DNA from 2 places in the Kitasatospora sp. NPDC004669 genome. Region 1 is predicted to be linked to the other one. Evidence: riboswitches for the same ligand, from Rfam matches in the RefSeq annotation. Region 1 holds a riboswitch; the other holds the start of a gene.
What was found. Region 1 has a riboswitch for cyclic di-AMP ahead of ABZW30_RS25970 (M23 family metallopeptidase). Riboswitches for the same ligand answer to the same signal wherever they lie in the genome.
Positions count from the first base shown of each region.

Region 2: it holds a riboswitch for cyclic di-AMP, as region 1 does, so the genes downstream of both, ABZW30_RS07065 (transglycosylase family protein) here and ABZW30_RS25970 (M23 family metallopeptidase) in region 1, are expected to answer to the same signal.

Region 1 is NZ_JBEXKB010000034.1:24,571-29,526, reverse strand. It holds gene ABZW30_RS25985 (WHG domain-containing protein) at 158-733, opposite strand; gene ABZW30_RS25980 (alpha/beta hydrolase) at 802-1,626, opposite strand; gene ABZW30_RS25975 (YiaA/YiaB family inner membrane protein) at 1,722-2,012, opposite strand; cyclic di-AMP (ydaO/yuaA leader) riboswitch at 2,208-2,366, shown strand; gene ABZW30_RS25970 (M23 family metallopeptidase) at 2,379-3,221, shown strand; gene ABZW30_RS25965 (hypothetical protein) at 3,304-4,176, opposite strand; gene ABZW30_RS25960 (GNAT family protein) at 4,220-4,798, shown strand; gene ABZW30_RS25955 (sensor domain-containing protein) at 4,941-4,956, shown strand, end outside.
Region 2 is NZ_JBEXKB010000006.1:8,261-13,216, reverse strand. It holds gene ABZW30_RS07080 (MazG family protein) at 164-1,186, shown strand; gene ABZW30_RS07075 (SDR family NAD(P)-dependent oxidoreductase) at 1,192-1,617, opposite strand; gene ABZW30_RS07070 (cytochrome P450) at 1,897-3,186, shown strand; cyclic di-AMP (ydaO/yuaA leader) riboswitch at 3,397-3,566, shown strand; gene ABZW30_RS07065 (transglycosylase family protein) at 3,570-4,364, shown strand; gene eno (phosphopyruvate hydratase) at 4,653-4,956, shown strand, end outside.

The sequences.
Region 1 (4,956 bases):
CTCGTGCACGCGATGCCGGCCCGTCCGGTTCTCGCCGTGCCTACTCCGGCCGCTGGGCGGCGCCGGAAGCCGGCCGGTCCGACTTCCCGTGCGGGTGGGGCTGGCGGCGCGGTGGATTCAGAGCCCTTCCACGTAGGAGGTCGATGGGCCCGACCTCCTACTCCTCCCCCTTCGGCCAGGTGTGGAGGCCGGTGGTGAGGGTGGTGATGAGGCGGTCGTGGGTGGTGGTGAGGTCTTCGGCGAGTTGGAAGGCGCCGGCGATGGAGAGCGAGGCGAAGCCGTGGGCGAGGGAGCGGACGGTGCGGGCGGCGTGGATGGCTTCGGGGCCGTCGAGGCCGTAGGAGCGGAGAACGGCGATGATGACGCCGACGAGGCGGGTGGCCGCGCGGGTGAGGTCGTCGTCGGGCCGGGGCGCCTGGGGGAGGGCGGTGTAGCGGTGCGGGTGTTCGGTGGCGTAGGCCTGGTAGGCGCGCAGGACGGCGCTGACGGCGTCGTCGCCGCTGCGGCCGACCGCGGCCCCGGCGAGCCGGTCGGCCAGTTCCTCGGTGACCCGGACGGCGATCAGCCGGCGCAGTTCGGTGAGGCCGCCGCTGACGTGCTTGTACAGGGAGGGGGTGGCCACCCCCGCGCGGGCGGCGACGGAGGCCAGGGTGAGGGCCTCGGCGCCCTGCTCGTCGATGAGGGCGAGGGCGTGGTCGACGACCTGGTCGGGGGTCAGTCCTACACGGGGCATGGGGTGGGGTTCTCCGTACGGGTGCGGGTGCGGGTGCGGGTGCGGGGGCGGATGCGAGTGCGGCGGGTTCAGGCGAGTTCGGCGAGGAAGGGCAGCAGGGCGTCCGCGACGGCCTGCGGGTTGTCGGCCATCGGGTAGTGGCCGGACCCTTCGATCATCACCTTCCGGGCGCCGAGCGCCTCGGCCTGCCGGTCGGCGACGGCCTCCGGGTCCGGGAAGTCGGGGTCCTTGCTGCCCATCAGGACGAGCGAGGGGCAGTGGACGGCCGCGCACCAGCCGATCGGCGCGGAGTCCCCGGTGACGTGTCCGCGGGTGGCGGTCTTGCGCCCGGGGGTGCGCAGGTCGGCGACCAGTCCGGCCACGTAGTCGTCGAGGTCGGCGGGGCGGGGGCCGGGGAAGGCCATCTTGCGCAGGTAGAAGCCCCAGACGGCCGGCCAGTGGACCATCGCGCCGCCCATCACGGACGCGACGCCCTGCATCAGGGCGCCGGCCCGGTACTCGACGAAGGCGTCGATCAGCGCGATCCCGGCGACCCGCTGGGGCGCGTCCCCGGCGAGCTTGACGACCGTCGCGCCGGTGTAGGACTGCCCGACCAGGACGGCCCGCTCGATGCCGAGGTGGTCGAGCAGGGCGAGGACGTCGGTGGCGACGGCGGCCGGGCTGTAGTCGTCCCAGGCGATCGAGGACTCGCCGAAGCCGCGCACGTCCATGGTGACGACCCGGCGCCCGGCCGCGGTGAGCAGCGGGTGCAGGTGCCGGTAGGCCCGGCGGCTGTCGAGCATTCCGGGGAGCAGGACGACGGGGGTGCCGTCGCCCTGCCGGGTGTCGTCGAAGGCGATCCGGCCGCCGGGGACGTCGAGGTACTGGGTGCTCGGGGTGATGGTGCCGTTCACGGTGGGCCTCCACGGGGTCGCTGCTGCCGATAGCCATAAAGCTATGGCTAATAGCCTTAGCTGTCAACCCTTCCGATCCCTCGATTCCCGGGGACTCAGGCCCCCTCGACCCTGAACGGATCGTGCTCGCTGAGCAGCTTCTCCAGTCGGGCCTGGTCGACCCGGGCGACGGTGTCCGACGATTCCTGCCGGTCCCGGACCACCTTGGCCAGCGTGAACGCGGAGGTGACGGTGTAGAGGAAGCCGATCCCGAGGAAGGCCCGGGTCCACCCGCCGACGGGCAGGTAGGCGATCCCGACGGCGAGGGCCGAACCGGAGATGGCGAAGGAGAGGACGGCCTGCATGTGGTACGCGGCCGTGGTGCGTGTCTGCATCGGTGCGCTCATGGCGCCAGGATGCGGCTGCGCGCCGTGGCCGCACATGAGTAGGAGTACTCAGATGGGCTGGGCGAATGGCGGGTGGTTCGCCGGCGTCCGACCACCTGCCCCCAGCCGTCCCGGGCGGATGGCTTGGAATCGGGGCGGCCTGGGATTAACGTTTGATAACGCAGCGCGGTCGTCAACGCCGTACCCAGACGGCACCGTGCGCCGTCGCCTAATCCCGCCGGCCGGCCTCCGGGCAGGTCAGGGAGCCGGGGAACCACGTTCCTTGGGGTGAATCGGCGGGGCTCCGGCCCGGCCGTAGGAGACCTTCCTGCTCCGAACCCGTCAGCTAACCCGGTAGGCGCGAAGGAAGGAAAGGAGCGCGCCTCCGTGGCGTCGACGCACACCCCGGCACACCCGGCCGGCCCCGCAGCCGGTACCCAGCTGCTCGACCACCCCGGCCCGGACGGCGCCGAGTCCGCCGATTCCTTCGCCCCGGAGGCCGAGGCCAACCGCCACCGGATGCCGCGTCAGACCCGTGGGGCCTCCCCGTTGCTCGGCGTCACCGCCGTTGCCGCCACCCTGGGCGCCACCGGCTTCGCCTCCGCGACCCCGGCCGCCGCGCCCGCCATCGAGGCCCCGGACGAGGCTCCGGTCGCCCTGACCGCCGACCCCGGCCTCGCGCTCGCCGCCCGCATCCAGCAGCAGGCCGACGGCCAGCGCACCGCCGCCGAGGAGGGCGCCCGCCTGCAGGCCGCGCAGGAGGCCGAGGCGAAGGCCGCCGTCAAGGAGGCCGAGGCCAAGCGCGCCGCCGACGAGGCCGAGCGCGCCAAGGCCGCCGCTCTCACCCTGCCGGTGAAGGACTACAACCTCTCCGCCCACTACGGCCAGAGCGCCCGCTACTGGGCCCACCTGCACACCGGCCTGGACTTCGCGGCCGACACCGGCACCCCGGTCTACGCGGTCGGCCAGGGCACCGTCACCTCGGCGGGCTGGTCCGGGGCGTACGGCTACCGGATCGTCGAGACCCTGCCCGACGGCACCGAGATCTGGTACTGCCACCTCTCCTCGATCATCAAGGGCGCCGGCCAGGTCGGCGCCGGCCAGCAGATCGGCAAGGTCGGCGCGACCGGCAACGTCACCGGTCCGCACCTGCACCTGGAGGTGCGCCCCGGCGGCGGCGCCCCGGTCGACCCGGAGACCTGGCTCCAGCAGCGCGGCCTCAACCCCTGACGGGAACCCCCGAGAAGAACCCCTGACGCAACGCCCGAGGGCCCCGGACATCCGGGGCCCTCGGGCGTTCACCGCGCCGGCTTCACTCCGCGGGCAACTGCGCCAGGTACGCGTCGATCTCCTCCTGCCCCGGCTCCGGCGCCAGCTCCGGGAACTCCTCCACCAGCAGCCGCGCCAGCCCGGGCACCGTCCACTCGCCGAACAGGTCGAGCGTGACCTCGGCCGCCGCCGCCTCGAACTCCCCGAAGTCCCCGGCCAGTTCGTCCGGCATCGGCCGCCCCAGCGCGTTCAGCTCGGCCAGGTTGCGGTAGCTGCGCCGCATCAGGCCCTGCTCCAGCAGCAGCCGAGCGCCGTCGGTGGCCATGCCGACCGACAGCAACCGGCCCGGCCCCCAGCCCTGTTCGTCCGGTTCGTCCAGCCAGCCGGCCGGTACCAGCGCCTCGTACGCGGCCAGCCGCTCCTCCTCGCCGAGTTCGGCGAAGCCGGCCAGCCAGTCCCGGACCGCCGCCCGGTCCGCAGTGTCCACCCCGTGCGCGTGCAGCAGTACGGCGTACAGCCGGGGCCAGGTGAGCAGGTCGGCGCGACGCAGCAGTCCGGCCGCGACCTCGCCCTGCCATTCGGCCTCGGCGTGCAGCCGCTCCTGGCGCTTGGCGTTGAGCCGCTTCGTCGCCCGCTGGTGGTCGATCAGCAGCCGTACGGCGTCGCCGTACGCGAGCGGGTCCTCGTCCGGCGCGGGTTGGACGTAGAGGTGGAGCCGCTCGTACAGCAGGTGCTCCACCGCGTTGGAGGTCAGTTCGGGCCAACCGTCGTGCATCCTGCTGTCGCCCAGTTCCAGCAGCGCCAGCACCGTGTGCAGCGGCGCCTCGGCCACCGGCGCGCGGTCCTGCTCGGCCGCCCAGGCGAGCAGGTCGGCGGCCCGGGTGCGCGGGGCGAGCCGCAGGTCTTCGTCGTTCATATTCCGAACGGTAGCCCGCCGGGCGCGGGTAGGGTCGGCAGCCATGGTCCCCGTACGACTCACCGGCCCCCGGCTCGCCATCCGCGAGTACCACCACACCCCGGAGGACGTGGACGCGCTGTACGCGCTGTTCGGCGACCCGGAGGTGACCCGCCACCTGCCCTTCGAGCCGCGGGACCGCGAGACCTGCGCCGACCAGATCGAGCTCTACCTGGAGGAGGCGATGGCCGAGGAGCGGGACACCTACCGGCTCGCCGTCTGCCGGCGGGAGGACGCCGAGGATCCGGCGGACGCGGTGCCGATCGCCCACGCCGGCCTCACCCTCGGCACCTACCGCTCCGCCCACCTCGGCTACGTGCTGGGCCGCGAGGTGTGGGGCCGCGGCTACGCGGGCGAGATCGCCGGGCTGCTGTGCGAGCTCGCCTTCGGCCCGCTCGGGCTGCACCGGCTGGCCGCCCGGGTCGACGTGGACAACCCGGCCTCGGCCAAGGTGCTCACCAAGCTCGGCTTCCAGTTGGAGGGGCGGGTGCGGCACGACCTGTACAAGGGCGGCGTCTGGTCGGACTCGTACCTGTACTCGCTGCTGGTCGACGAGTGGCCCGGCCCTTCGGCGCCGTCCTGACCCCGGAAGCGGACCGGAGCGGGGGTTAACCCCACCCCCGATCCGCCGGTCCCCCGGATGCCGCCCGAGCTGCGGTTCGACCAGACTGAAGGACGTCAGCGAGCACGAACGACCGCGAGATAGAGGGGCCGGGGGCCGGGAGATGAGCAGCAGCCGAA
Region 2 (4,956 bases), on a different contig from region 1:
CGGCCCCGCTGGCCGGCCGATCCCGGGGCGCGCTGGTCCCGTCCTCTGGCTTCCGGCCGTTCGTGCCTCTGGAGGAGTGGGAAGTCGGCGAGGCCGACTTCCGGTGTGAGCGGGAGTGCGGCCGGCCCGGCGGGCCGCTGGCGGGGGCGGGTAGGTTCGAGGTGTGACGACGAATGTTCCGGGCGCGAAGTTGATCCTGCTGACCACCACCCACCGGGTGGCTCCCGGGTTGCTGGCGTGGCCGGCGTGGGAGGCGTTGCGGTCGGCGGGGCGGGTGTTGGTGGGGGAGGAGGGGCATCCGCAGGTGGCCGCGGTGCGGCAGGCCGGGGTGGCGGTCAAGGCGGTGGGGGCGGAGTCGGCGCCGGCGTTGGCGCGGATGTTGACCGAGCAGCCGGCGGAAGCGGGGCCGACGGTGTGGCTGGGGAGTCCGGACGGGGATCCGGGGCTGACGGACGCGCTGGCGCGGCTGGCGGTGGAGCACGCCGGGGAGGTGCCGGAGATCGAGGTGCTGCCGGGCTCGTACGACCTGCCGGGGTCGCGGCTGCTGGACCTGGTGTCGGTGATGGACCGGCTGCGTTCGCCCGGCGGGTGTCCGTGGGACGCCGAGCAGACGCACGAGAGCCTGGTGAAGTACCTGGTCGAGGAGGCGTACGAGCTGGTCGAGGCGATCGAGGAGGGGGACCGGGACACGCTGCGCGAGGAGCTGGGCGACGTGCTGCTCCAGGTGTTCTTCCACTCCCGGATCGCCGAGGAGCACCCGACCGGGCGGTTCACGATCGACGACGTGGCCGGGGACATCGTGGAGAAGCTGGTGTACCGGCACCCGCATGTGTTCGGGGACGTCGAGGCCGCGGGCGCCGCCGAGGTGGAGGCGAACTGGGAGCAGCTGAAGGCGGCTGAGAAGGCGGACCGGGAGTCGGTGCTGGACGGCGTGCCGGCCGGGCTGCCGGCACTGGCGTACGCGGCGAAGCTGGTGTCCCGGGTGCGCCGGGCGGGGTTCGAGGGTGTGCCGGACGCGCCGTACGAGCTGCCGGCGGAGCTGACCGCGGAGTCGGCGGGCCGGCTGCTGCTGGCGGTGGTGCAGCGGGCGCACGACGCCGGGGTGGATGTGGACGCGGCGTTGCGCTCGGCCGCGCGCGGTTACCGAGACGCGGTGCGCGCGGCCGAGGGGCTCAAGCCGGAGTAGTCGGCTCAGGCCGCCGTGGCGGTGTGCTCGGCCGGGCGCCGCTGCGGCGGTACGAGTTCGCCGATGGCCTCGCCGATGAGGGCGACGAGTTCGGCGAGGCGCTCCAGGTCGAGGTGATCGGGCAGGTCGGCGAGGGAGACGATCCGCTCGCCGTTCGGGCCGGCGACGCAGAAGAGGTCGATCGGCCCGAGGTGCTTCTCGGCGGTGTCGACCAGGGCGGCGACGTCGCTGGGGCGGCGGATGTCGGCGAAGACGCCGACGACGGGGCAGCCGGGCCGGTCGAGTTCGGCGGCGAGGTCCTCGGCGATGCCGACGTGGGTGTCGGCGATCAGCATCCCGGCGGCGCCGGCCGCGGTGAACCGGCGGGCGAGGTCGGCTCCCGAACCGCCGTCGAGTACCGCGATGACGACGACTGCCCCGCTGACCCGCATGGTCTGCTCCTCCCTGTGGGCGACACCGCACCGGCGCCCACGCGTACTGCGGAGGATCGTAGGCACGTCCTGACCCTCCGCAACAGGGATTACCCCGCAGGTGACCAGACTCACGCCTGGCGCCCGGCCAAGAGCTGTCCAAGAGCTGTCCACGGTCCGTCCACGGGCCGTCCACGGAGCGTTGACGGCGTGCTCGCCCGCCGTCGGCGGACCGCTCGCGCGCCGTTCGCGGACGGTCGGCGGTCAGGGCGCGCCGGGCCCAGCGGTTACGGTCGACCCATGCCTGCTCAGCCCGACGCCGCTCAGCCCGCCCCGCAGCTCTTCACCTGGGAGTTCGCCGCCGATCCGTACCCCGCCTACGCGTGGCTGCGCGAGCACGCCCCGGTGCACCGCACCAAGCTGCCGAGCGGGGTGGAGGCGTGGCTGGTGACGCGCTACGCGGACGCCCGGCAGGCGCTCGCGGACAGCCGGCTGTCGAAGAACCCGGCGCACCACAGCGGGCAGGCGCACCGCACCGGCCGGGTGGGCATCCCGGGGGAGCGGCAGGCGGATCTGATGACCCACCTGCTGAACATCGACCCGCCGGACCACACCCGGCTGCGCCGTCTGGTGTCGAAGGCGTTCACCCCGCGCCGGGTGGCCGAGTTCGAGCCGCGGGTGCAGCAGCTCACCGACCGGCTGATCGACGGCTTCGCGCAGCGCGGTTCGGCGGACCTGATCCACGAGTTCGCCTTCCCGCTCCCCATCTACGCGATCTGCGACATGCTGGGCGTGCCGGCCGAGGACCAGGACGATCTGCGTGACTGGGCGGGCATGATGATCCGCCACCACGGTGGGCAACGCGGCGGCGTGGGCCGAGCGGTCAAGCGCATCCGCGCCTACCTGGTGGACCTCATCCACCGCAAGCGGGCCGACCTCGGTGACGACCTGATCTCCGGCCTGATCCGGGCCAGCGACCACGGCGAGCACCTGACGGAGAACGAGGCCGCCGCCATGTGCTTCGTGTTGATCTTCGCGGGGTTCGAAACCACCATCAACCTGATCGGCAACGGGACGTACGCGCTGTTGCGCGATCCGGGGCAGCGGGCGCTGCTGCAGGAGTCGGTGGTGCGCGGGGAGACCGCGCTGCTGGAGACCGGGATCGAGGAACTCCTGCGCTACGACGGGCCGGTGGAGCTGGCGACCTGGCGGTTCGCGACCCGGCCGCTGACCATCGGCGGGGTGGACATCCCGGTCGGCGATCCGGTGCTGGTGGTGCTGGCGGCGGCGGACCGTGACCCGGCCCGGTTCGCGGACGAGAACACCCTCGACCTGGCCCGGGCCGACAACCCCCACCTGGGGTTCGGGCACGGCATCCACTACTGCATCGGCGCCCCGCTGGCCCGGCTGGAAGGGCGCGCCGCGCTGGCCACGCTGCTTTCCCGACTGCCCGATCTCCGGCTGGCTGAAACCCCGGAGAATCTGCGCTGGCGCGGCGGTCTGATCATGCGTGGATTGCGCGAACTTCCGGTCGAATTCAGCCCCGAGATCCGGTCTCCGCACGCCGTTCCTGAGGCTCCGACACACTGACCGGACGTCGCTGATGCGCCCTTGATGCCGGTATGAACACCCATCAATCCGGACATAGAGGAGCCATTGGTAGGCGATCGATCACGTGCCGTAATTTCTGTGTGATGTCGACGATATGAGCTTGTGATTGATCTGAGGATCTGTCTAGTCTCCCTGGAGTTCGCAGCTGCGGACCTCGTGCGCGGAACGCCGAATCCTGCCCGCCGCGTCACGGGAAACCGACCAGAACCCTGGGCAGGGGCGGGGGAACCAGGTTTGTTGCCGTCCTCCACGGCTTGGGGTGAAGCCGCCTGAGCGGAACCGTTTCCGCACGCGGCGGCCGGGCCACCTCCCGGTCCGAACCCGACAGCTCACCTCGCAGGCGTGCGGAGAGGGACTTTTTCATGCTGTTCGTTGGAACCGGCCGTCACCGTCGTCGCACCCAGACCGAGAAGGCCATCGCCGTCGCCGGTGTGGCCGGCGTCGGACTCGCGATGCCGCTCCTCGCCGCCACCGGCGCCTCCGCCGCCCCGGCCTCCGCCTGGGACTCCGTCGCCCAGTGCGAGAGCGGCGGCGACTGGAGCATCAACACCGGCAACGGCTTCTACGGCGGACTGCAGTTCACCTCCAGCACCTGGAAGGCGTTCGGCGGCACCGCGTACGCGTCGCAGGCCAACCAGGCCAGCAAGGCCCAGCAGATCTCGGTCGCCGAGAAGGTGCTGGCCTCCCAGGGCCCGGGCGCCTGGCCGGTGTGCTCCGTCAAGGCGGGTCTGAGCAAGGGTGGGGCCCCGGCCGTGGTCGACACCTCCTCGGACGCCAAGCCACAGTCCGCCCCGCAGCAGCAGACGCCCAAGCAGCAGGCCCCGAAGCAGCAGGCCCCCAAGGCGGCCGCGAAGCCCGCTCAGCAGCCGGTCCAGCAGTACGCCCCGAAGCACGCCGCTCCCAAGCAGGCCGAGAAGCCTGTCGAGCAGTCGGCCCAGCAGTACGTCCCGAAGCACGCTGCCCCGCGCGCCGCCCAGCCGGTCCAGGCCGCCCCGGCCGGCCATGACTACACCGTCCACTCCGGCGACACCCTGTCGAGCATCGCCGCGGCCCAGGGCGTGTCCGGCGGCTGGCAGGCGCTGTACGACGGCAACCGCGGCACGGTCGGCGGCGACCCGAACCTGATCATGCCCGGCCAGGTCCTGCACCTCGGCTGAGCCGGTCCACAGGTCCCCGGGTGACGCCCCGAAGGATCTCGAGCAACACCCCGGGAACGAAGGGGGCCGCGCCCGGCCCCCTTCGTCCGCATTCGTCCGCGGCAAAGGGACAAGCTGGGACAAGCAGGTGAACTACCGGTGGGTAGTGGGGCCACACGCTGAGACGGAGCCGAGGTCAACGTGGCTCCGGGAGCCCGGGCGGTTAGGCTCTGGTCGTAACGACTCCGCAATCGTCCCGCCGACAGCCACCACGGTCGGCCGGACCCTGCTTCCGCAAGGAGATGCCTCGTGCCGTCCATCGATGTCGTCGTAGCCCGTGAGATCCTCGACTCGCGCGGCAACCCCACGGTCGAGGTCGAGGTCGGCCTCGACGACGGCAGCACCGGTCGTGCCGCTGTCCCGTCGGGTGCCTCGACCGGCGCCTTCGAGGCGCTGGAGCTGCGCGACGGTGACAAGAACCGCTACTTCGGCAAGGGTGTCGAGAAGGCCGTCCTGGCCGTCATCGAGCAGATCGGCCCGGAGCTGGTCGGCTACGACGCCACCGAGCAGCGCCTGATCGACCAGGCCATGCTCGATCTGGACGCCACCCCGG